Regions from separate parts of the Salipaludibacillus sp. HK11 genome, predicted to be linked through region 2. Evidence: riboswitches for the same ligand, from Rfam matches in the RefSeq annotation. Region 2 holds a riboswitch; the other holds the start of a gene.
The links. Region 2 has a riboswitch for cobalamin ahead of ACM26V_RS21625 (ABC transporter substrate-binding protein). Riboswitches for the same ligand answer to the same signal wherever they lie in the genome.
Positions count from the first base shown of each region.

Region 1: another riboswitch for cobalamin. It lies ahead of metE (5-methyltetrahydropteroyltriglutamate--homocysteine S-methyltransferase); the one in region 2 lies ahead of ACM26V_RS21625 (ABC transporter substrate-binding protein).

Region 1 is NZ_CP181045.1:1,108,809-1,113,583, reverse strand. Features, by position in the region: gene metE (5-methyltetrahydropteroyltriglutamate--homocysteine S-methyltransferase) at 1-2,194, opposite strand, end outside; cobalamin riboswitch at 2,398-2,604, opposite strand; gene ACM26V_RS05640 (HAD family hydrolase) at 2,669-3,337, opposite strand; gene ACM26V_RS05635 (amidase family protein) at 3,486-4,775, opposite strand, start outside.
Region 2 is NZ_CP181045.1:4,568,867-4,573,641, forward strand. Features, by position in the region: gene ACM26V_RS21615 (cobyric acid synthase) at 1-673, shown strand, start outside; gene cobT (nicotinate-nucleotide--dimethylbenzimidazole phosphoribosyltransferase) at 697-1,734, shown strand; cobalamin riboswitch at 1,810-2,021, shown strand; gene ACM26V_RS21625 (ABC transporter substrate-binding protein) at 2,194-3,249, shown strand; gene ACM26V_RS21630 (FecCD family ABC transporter permease) at 3,215-4,276, shown strand; gene ACM26V_RS21635 (adenosylcobinamide amidohydrolase) at 4,281-4,775, shown strand, end outside.

The DNA of each region.
Region 1 (4,775 bases), 1.7 Mb from region 2:
TTCTAGTCTTCAACCCACAATCAGGATTAACCCAAAATAAGAATGGAGGCAAGACGCCTAAGGATTCCTCAATTACTTTCGACATTTCTTCCACTTTTGGTATTCTAGGACTATGAATATCATAAACTCCTAAGCCAATACCTTTGTCATAGACATTTGTTTCAAATACTCGAATTAATTTCCCATGACTTTTAGACGTTTCAATTGATATGACATCGGCGTCCATGTCTTTGATAGAATCGATCATTTCATGAAATTCACTGTAACACATATGAGTATGAATTTGAGTCGTATCCTTCACTTTATAGGTTGCAGAACGGAAAGATTCAACAGCCCATTTTAAGTACTCTGCTTGGTTTTCTACCTTTAAAGGCAAGCCTTCTCGTAATGCAGGTTCGTCAACTTGAATCATTTCCACACCTGATTGCTCTAGATGATATATTTCTGATGTGAGTGCTTCAGCGATTTGATCAGCTACTGCTTTAGCTGGAATATCGTTACGTTCAAAAGACCAGTTTAATATCGTTACTGGGCCAGTTAGCATCCCTTTTACAGGTTTATCTGTAAGCGATTGAGCATATGCGCTCTCTCTAACAGTCATCGGTTTATCAAATGTCACATCTGCATAAATAACAGGAGGTTTTACACAACGAGAACCGTAGGACTGAACCCAACCATTTGTTGTTACTGCAAATCCATTCAACTTCTCACCGAAATACTCAACCATATCATTACGCTCAAACTCTCCATGGACAAAGACATCTAATCCTAGTGATTCCTGAATGGTAATCCAGCGTTGAATTTTTTCCTCAACCATACCCTGATACGTTTCTTCTGTTAACTCACCCCTTCGATAAGATGTTCGCGCTTTACGCATATCAAGAGTTTGTGGAAAACTACCAATTGTTGTTGTTGGAAGTATTGGTAATTGCCATTTCTTTTGCTGAATAGTATGCCTTTCTGAAAAAGGTAAGGATCGGTACGATTGAGCAATTTTCCCCTCTCTTTTATCATTCGACCGTTGGTACTTATCTTTAAACAGATCGACCTTCTGTTGATGCTCCTCCCAATCTCGAAGCACTTTATCTTTATCCGTTAATGCTCCTTTAAGTAATCTTAATTCTTCTAGTTTTTCATCAGCAAAAGCTAATCCATTTACCAAGTTATCATTAAGGGCTTTTTCTTTTCCTAACGAAACGGGTGAGTGAAGAAGGCTACAACTAGACTGAAGATGAAGTTGATGATTCGGTAAATATTCTCGAATACCTTTTACAATCGAAAAACTATTATTTAAATCAGTCTTCCAAATATTCTTCCCGTCAATGCATCCTAATGATAATATTTTATCGTTTGGAAACCCAAAATCTTTAATATATTGAACGTGTTTTTCTTTATCGTAAACCATATCCAATCCAATTCCAGCAACAGGTAAATGGACTATTTGTTCATAATGAGAAACAGAATCAAAATATGTTTGAAGTAGTATTTTTGAATTCGGAACAAGATCTGCCAGTTTTTCATAAATATCTTTTACTATTTCAATGTCGTCATCTGTTAAAGAAGTTACAAGATGCGGTTCATCGATTTGAATTAAATCCGCTCCCGCCTCCGTCAATTGACCAATAACTTTAGCATATAACGTTAGCAATATATCTAAGTAATACGAAAATTTTTCTTTTGGATATCCTTTAGAAAGCGATAAAAAGGAATACGGTCCAATGATGACAGGTTTCCCATTTATATTGAGTTCCTCTTTTGCTTCTAGAAAAGCGTTTAGAGGTTTATTCTCTGTTAGCTTTGGTACCCAATCGTTTTCAAATTCCGGAACAATATAGTGATAATTTGTGTTATACCATTTCGTCATCTCGCACGCTTCTGCATTTTTGCTTCCTCTCGCCATCGCAAAGTAAAGGTCTAGCGAATTACTTTCTGCTTGGTGTTTAAATCGATTGGGAATTAGTCCAAACATCGTGGCAGTATCTAACATGTGATCATAATAACTAAAATCACCTACTGGTATAATATCAAGATCCGATTGCTTTAATTTTTTTAAGCGATCTAAACGGATATCTTTCATTTTTACTTGAAAAGTGGATTGATCAAACTCCTTCTTCCAATAAGACTCTAGCGTCCTCTTCCATTCTCTCTCTTCACCGATTCTTGGATATCCTTGTACACTCGTTTTTAATTCCATTAATTACCCTCCTCGTAATTTAAAACATAAAAAAAGATATTCCCACCTTAAGATTAAAGGCGAAAATATCCAAGTAATATGTATGATCGATAAGTATTTAAAAAATACTTCTGAAGACACAGTTAATTACAAATGTCACCAAACGATGCTCTATCTCAGATAGATACACATGATATTTAACACCTCCCTATTTCCCGTAGGTCGACAGTGCTGTCAAAATAGGCAGGTCTCCTGACTTGATCGTAATCATATTCATCACCTTCCCAGATCTCAAAGCAAATCCAGTGGTTAAACGATGAATACTACAATCTTACAGTGGCGGGACCGTTCTGGCTTTTACCAGATTCCCTTTTAATAGATAAATAAGACTCTTGATCTTGATTTATCCAACCTATTTTCTACAGTATGAAATTGTTTGAATCTTAACTAATTTTTAAATGTTTGTCAACCCCAAAATATATTAGGCGTATCAAATCAAAAAACAGGCCATTGATTTTTCTCAGCAATCTCTCTCATCTCTTCACCCGGGTTAACAACGATTGGATGATTTACAAACTCAAGCAACGGTAAATCACTCTCGCTATCCGCATATGCCCAAATACTATCAGCCTTATCTAGGTTAATTGAACTAGAGTTTTGACTCAACCAATCTACAATTAATCTTACTTTCTCTTGCCCATTGACAATTGTTCCAATTTCTCCAGTACATAGACCCTCTTCGTCAAAAATAAGTTCTGTACTTATCACATGGGCATCTAAATTTAATTCTTTTTTAAAAGCAAACAAAAAAGGATGGAGCGCTCCAGATAATAAGACAATTTCATCTCCATCTGCTTGGTGCTGCCGGACTTTATCTACCAATTTATGATGAACTTCGGCAATTCCCTCTTGGACAAGTCTTTCGAAAAAAACTTTTAGTTCCTCGTCTGTTTTTCCTTTAAATGACTTAGCAAATGATTTGAAAAAGGAATGTCTAAATGCTTCTTTTCCCTTAATCATCCGAAGTACGACAGACTTCAGTAAACCTTGTCCAACAATAAGCCACTCTTTTATAGTGAACTCCTTTTTAGCGACTAGAAACATGCTTTTGAATGAGTTTCCTTGATACAGTGTTCCATCAAAATCGACTGTTACAACTGCCATCGATATCACCTCGATACCATTTTAATCTAATCACCTTTAAAAGTATATAATTACATAGTCTTCATATTTTATGTGAAATGAGGTAAATTCGTGAAAATATAGTCATATTATGTCGATATATTTTTATGGAGTCAAATATTAGCTTCTTTCATAATCTCATAAAAGGATTTTTGTGCACGTCGATCCATAAATCTGATTGTTCAAATAAAGTTGCAACTTGAAAAAGTAAATCTTCCTTCCCTCGAGCAGCCATGATTTGAACACCTATTGGTAATCCTTCATTTGTTTCATGAATTGGTAAACTCATGCCTGGTTGCCCTGTTAAATTTGCTAATTGCGTGAAAGGTGTACGTCCAAGACTTTGTTCAATCAATTGATCTAACATTCCTGATTTTAATAAACTTTTCCCAGCACGGAGTTTTGAAACAAGTTGAATTAACATTATTTCTTTCTTTTTCAAATCTAGTTCACCAATTTGTGCCTGTAGCATTGCCGTTGTTGGCGTAATATATAAGTCATACGTCTCATGGAATCTCTCCATTGCAATTGCTGCTTTGTCCCATTCTCGTAATCTCAAGACAAATTCTTCTGCTGATGTCCCTTTTCCTAAGAGTCCTAATAGCCACGTAGTAGGTTCCACATCAGCCATGGTTACATTTCTACCAAGATGCCTACCTATATCAGAAAGATTTGCTGCCACTTCTCCAAAATACAACGTTAAGTAACTCTTAGCAATTTGTTGACCATCTATTGGTGCATCTACTTCTTCTATCTGATGACCTTGTTTTTCTAGGCATTTTACCGCTCGATATACCCCTTCTTGACATTGTCTATCCACGGGAGTTCCTATCGGAGAATTCACAGAAAAAGCAACTCGTAAAGATCGATTAATTGGTTTATTCATAACATCTAAGTAGCTTCCATCAAAATTAGGAGCGCGAAAAGCATTTGTCTTTTCTTCTACAAAGAGTGCGTCCAAACAAGCAGCGCTATCTCTAACTGATTTTGTTATGACAAGTTCTGAAGAAGCTCCTTGCCAAACTCGGCCAGAATTTGGCCCGACAGGTGTCCTACCTCTCGTAGGCTTTAGACCAAATAATCCACAGTATGCTGCTGGTATTCGTATCGATCCACCCCCATCATTTGCTCCTGCTACTGGAACCATTCCTGAAGCAACAGCAGCTGCCGAACCTCCACTCGAACCTCCAGGCGTCACGTTAATATCCCAAGGATTCCTTGTAGCGCCATACAAAGAAGGCTCAGTTACACCCATTAGAGCAAATTCAGGAACATTCGTGTGCCCAATCATCACCATTCCTGCTTCTTTCAATCGTTTTGTATATGTTGCATCAGAAGTTGAGCGATAGTTTCTCAAACCACGAGAACCTGAAGTGATCTTTTGCCCTGCCGCTTCTTGTGTAATATCTTTTAGTAACAT
Region 2 (4,775 bases):
TCACGTTCGATTTGTCCGAACAAACGAAGAGTTGGGCAAACCAGACTTGATTATCTTGCCAGGTAGCAAAAATACGTTGGAAGATTTAGCGCATATTCGTAAGGAGGGGCTGGCGGAAGAAATCATTTCGCTCGTTAAGGAAAATAAAACGCCAATAATCGGTATTTGTGGTGGGTATCAAATGCTAGGTCAAACGTTAGCAGATCCAGATGGTATAGAGTCAGGAATTGAGAAGGTGGAAGGTCTAGGTCTTATTGGAAATTTATCAACGACGTTAACTGATAAGAAACGCACTGTTTTATCTGAAGGTGTGATTATCTATCGTGGTGAAACGATAGCCGTCACAGGCTATGAAATTCATATGGGTGTCTCTCAATTTTCTGATGAACAAGGGGATCGATTTGTTCAATTGATAGACGGAGGCACAGACGGGTTTATTAGTATAGATGGACGAACGATTGGTACGTACTTTCACGGAATATTTGAAAATGATCGATTTAGAGAAGTGATATTGAATGATTTACGAGGACGCAAAGGCCTTCCTGAAATAAATGACAGGGTTTCTTTTCAAGCACTGAAAGAACAATCCTTTCATCACTTAGCTCAACTGGTTGAGAGTCATCTCAACATGGAATTGATCGAGGATAAAATGGCTTTATTTCAAAAAAACTGAGATATTTAGAGAGGGACAGCAGCATGGAAACAACAATAAACAAAATCACAGCGACAAATAAACAAGTAGGGAAACAAACTCTAGCTCACCTGAATAATTTAACGAAGCCACCAGGAAGTTTAGGTAGATTAGAGAAACTAGCGGTTCAGTTAGCAGAAATAACTGGAGATACATTTCCAACTGTATCCCCTCCTGCTTCGATTGTTTTTGCGGGCGATCATGGTATCGCTAAAGAAGGAGTTTCTGCATTTCCTCAAGAAGTAACGACACAAATGGTGGCGAATTTCCTTGCAGGTGGCGCGGCAATAAATGTATTAACAAAACAAATAGATGCAATGTTAGAGATCGTTGATATAGGTGTTGCATCGGATATAGAAGGTTCAGGTTTTATTAATAAAAAAATTCGCTATGGAACAGCTAACTTTGCCAAGGAAGATGCGATGACAAGGAAAGAGGCGCAAAAGGCAATTGAAGTAGGGATCGATATTGTAAAACAAGTAATTAAACAAGGTGCAAATTCGATTATCTTAGGTGAGATGGGGATCGGGAATACGACGAGCAGTAGTGCAATCATCGCTACATTAGCCGAAGTGAATGTGGAAGGTATTGTTGATATTGGAACAGGAATCACAGCTGAACAGCGTGTATTGAAACGAAAGATCATTGCCCAGGCGCTTGAGGATCGAAAACCAAATCGTGAGGATGTCCTCGATATTCTTTCTAAAATAGGTGGACTGGAGATTGCTGGTATGACAGGGGCGATTTTAGGAGCAGCTTCTGAACGAAAGCCTGTCATTATTGATGGATTTATTTGCACGGTATCTGCCTTGTTAGCAACGAAGCTAGTTCCCGAAGCGAGAGACTATTTAATATTCAGTCATCGCTCTCAAGAACAAGGACACACAACAGCTTTGAAAATGCTCCAAGCAAATCCATTATTAGACTTAGAGTTACGTCTAGGTGAAGGAACCGGAGCGGCGCTTGCTTTTCCGATTGTGGAATCTTCCCTAAAAATTTTAAAAGGCATGGCTACTTTCACTTCAGCAGGAATTTCGACTTAGTCATATTGAAAAAGATTAAAAATAAATTTACTTTATTTGAAAACTGATTTATACTAAATCTATTAATAAAACCCAATTTCATAGATACAATTTGGTTCATGATTCACGTCGATACGTTGACGAATTCATGTTAAAAGGGAAGTCGGTAAAAGCCGACACGGTCCCGCCACTGTGAGCGTTTAGGAAAGCTGAAAGAAGCCCACTGTGCTTTTACATAAAAGCATGGGAAGGGAAGCTGATCCGATGAAGCGTAAGTCAGGAGACCTGCCAAGTTGTTCGTAACACCTTCGAGGAAAGGGATGTTTCATGTTCATAGAAAATTCTACTACGTGTTAGAATGCAAACCGTCATCTATATTATGATAGGTACTTATTTCTATGTGACTGTTACATTCAACGCTTTTCCTAAAGGAATGGCGTTTTTATTATGTAATAAAAAGAATGTAGGAGGAACAAAAAGATGCAAAAGAGAATTAAATGGGGACAATTAGGTGCAGCAATAACATTGTCGTTGGCATTAATGACGGCTTGTGGAACAAATGAAGAAGAGGTAAATGAAAATAATCAAGCGAACGATAACGACGAAGTCACGAATGAAACAGAAAATAATAATGATGAAATTGAGAATGCGGCGGACGAAGAGAACGAAGCAGCAAATGAAGAAGTAACTGGTGGAGAATTTCCAATCACCTTGACAGATAAAGTAGATCGGGAAGTGACAATTGACGAAGAACCTGAAACGATCGTTTCATTGTTGCCTAGTAACACGGAAATTGTCTTTGAACTTGGAGCTGGAGACAGATTAATAGGTGTGTCGGATTTTTGTAATTATCCACCAGAAGCAGAAGATATCCAAAATGTAGGTGGGCAGGATATGGATCCTGAATTAATATTGTCGTTGGAGCCTGATATGGCTCTTGTTCAAAGATATCATTACGAGAATCATTCAGAAATTTTGGATCAATATGAGCAATCTGGTATCGATGTGCTTGTAATTGAAGGTGGCGAATCATTTGATGAAGCTTATGACACGATCAAAATGCTTGGTAGCGCTACAGGTACTAGTTCACGTGCGGATGAGATTGTTGTTGAAATGAAAGACGCATTAGCTGAGATTGAAGAAAAAGCGGAAGAGATTTCTGAAGAAGATAGAAAGACGGTTTGGGTCGAAATATCTCCCTCACCAAATATTTTCACAGCTGGTCAAGGAACATTTATGCATGAGATGTTAGAAGTGATTCAAGCAACTAATGCGGCAGAAGATCAAGAAGGTTGGGTCAGCCTGACTGAAGAAGAAATTGTCATGTTGAGTCCTGATGTGATTATTACAACCCATGGAGTTGCGGAAGATCCAATTGACGAAGTGGTATCACGTGATGGTTGGTCGGACATACCAGCTGTGCAAGATGAAAGAATACATGATGTGGATAACGATACGGTCATTCGACCAGGACCGAGATTAATTGAGGGAGTGGAAACTCTTGCCAAATTGGTCTATCCAGAAATTTTTGAGTAATCGAATCTTTTGGATTTATGTTTTCAGTGGAGGATTTGTACTTAGTACAATCCTCTTTGGTCTATTTATGAGCAGTGTGACAGTCCCTGTTCCAACCATCTTCCACATCATCATTGACAATGTATTTGGCTGGCAATTGCTCTCGGACTTTCCCGAAGTTCAAGATAGAATCATCTGGAACATTCGTTTACCACGCGTGTTATTGGCTTTTTGTGTAGGAGCTTCATTAGCTTTGGCGGGTGCAGCTTTTCAAGGGTTGCTTCGAAACCCACTCGCAGATCCTTATACGATTGGTGTGTCATCTGGTGCCGCATTAGGAGCTGTTATCGTAATATTTTTTCAAGTGACGATTGTTGGTTTAGGCGGTTTTACACTTCCAATTGTAGCAATAATTGGTGGTTTCATTTCATTGATGCTCGTGTTTGGTCTTGTTAGAATTGCCAGCAGAAGCTTTGCGATTGAAACGATTATTTTAGCAGGAATTATTATGAGTTCTTTTATTGGTGCAATCATCTCTTTGGTGATATCGCTTGGTGATCAAGATTCGATGACGCAAATTATCTATTGGCTCTACGGAAGTGTTGGTATGAGAGGATGGAGTCACGTTCAACTCATCGTTCCGTTTATGATCATAGGCATGTTTATTCTATTGGTCCATTATCGGGAGTTAAATGCGTTGGCTTTAGGGGAAGAGGCAGCCGAACATATCGGTGTGAATGTTAAGCGAGGCAAATACTATATTTTAGTTGGAGCATCTTTATTAACAGGAGCATCTGTTGCTGTTTCTGGTTCCATTGGATTTGTTGGGTTAGTAATCCCTCATTTGGTCCGCCTCATCATTGGACCAAATCACAGGCATGTGTTACCTTTATCGTTCCTTGTTGGGGGAGGGTTTCTAATTATAGCTGATTTAGTCTCACGAATGATTATTGCCCCGAAAGAACTTCCAATTGGTGTAATTACTGCTTTGATTGGGGCACCTGTTTTTGCATTATTATTGATTAGAAATCGGCTTGGGAAGGGGTAACGGTATGATCCATGTCAAGAATCTCGTAGGCGGCTATTCAGAAGAACCTATTATTGACGGAGTTGACTTCGACATTGTTAAAGGTGAATTCTTTGGACTGCTTGGTCCAAATGGCAGTGGAAAAACGACGCTGTTTAAATTGATAACAGGTGGTCTACCTATCAAACAAGGAGAAATTACAATTGACGGTCAACTGCTATCCAAATTGTCTCACCTTGAAAAAGCGAGAAAAGTGGCAGTTTTGGCTCAAGAAGCGCAAGTTTCCTTTGATTTTACCGTAGAAGAAATTGTTAGTCTTGGTCGTTATGCGTTTCAAAAAGGTGTGCTCAAGACGATTTCGAAAGCTGATAGAGAAATCATTGATGAGGTGATGGAACTAGCTAATGTAGATCATTATAGGAATAAACAATTTCGACTACTTAGTGGCGGTGAAAAACAAAGAGTTCTGCTTGCCAAAGCATTGGCTCAGCAACCGAAAGTTCTTTTATTAGATGAACCG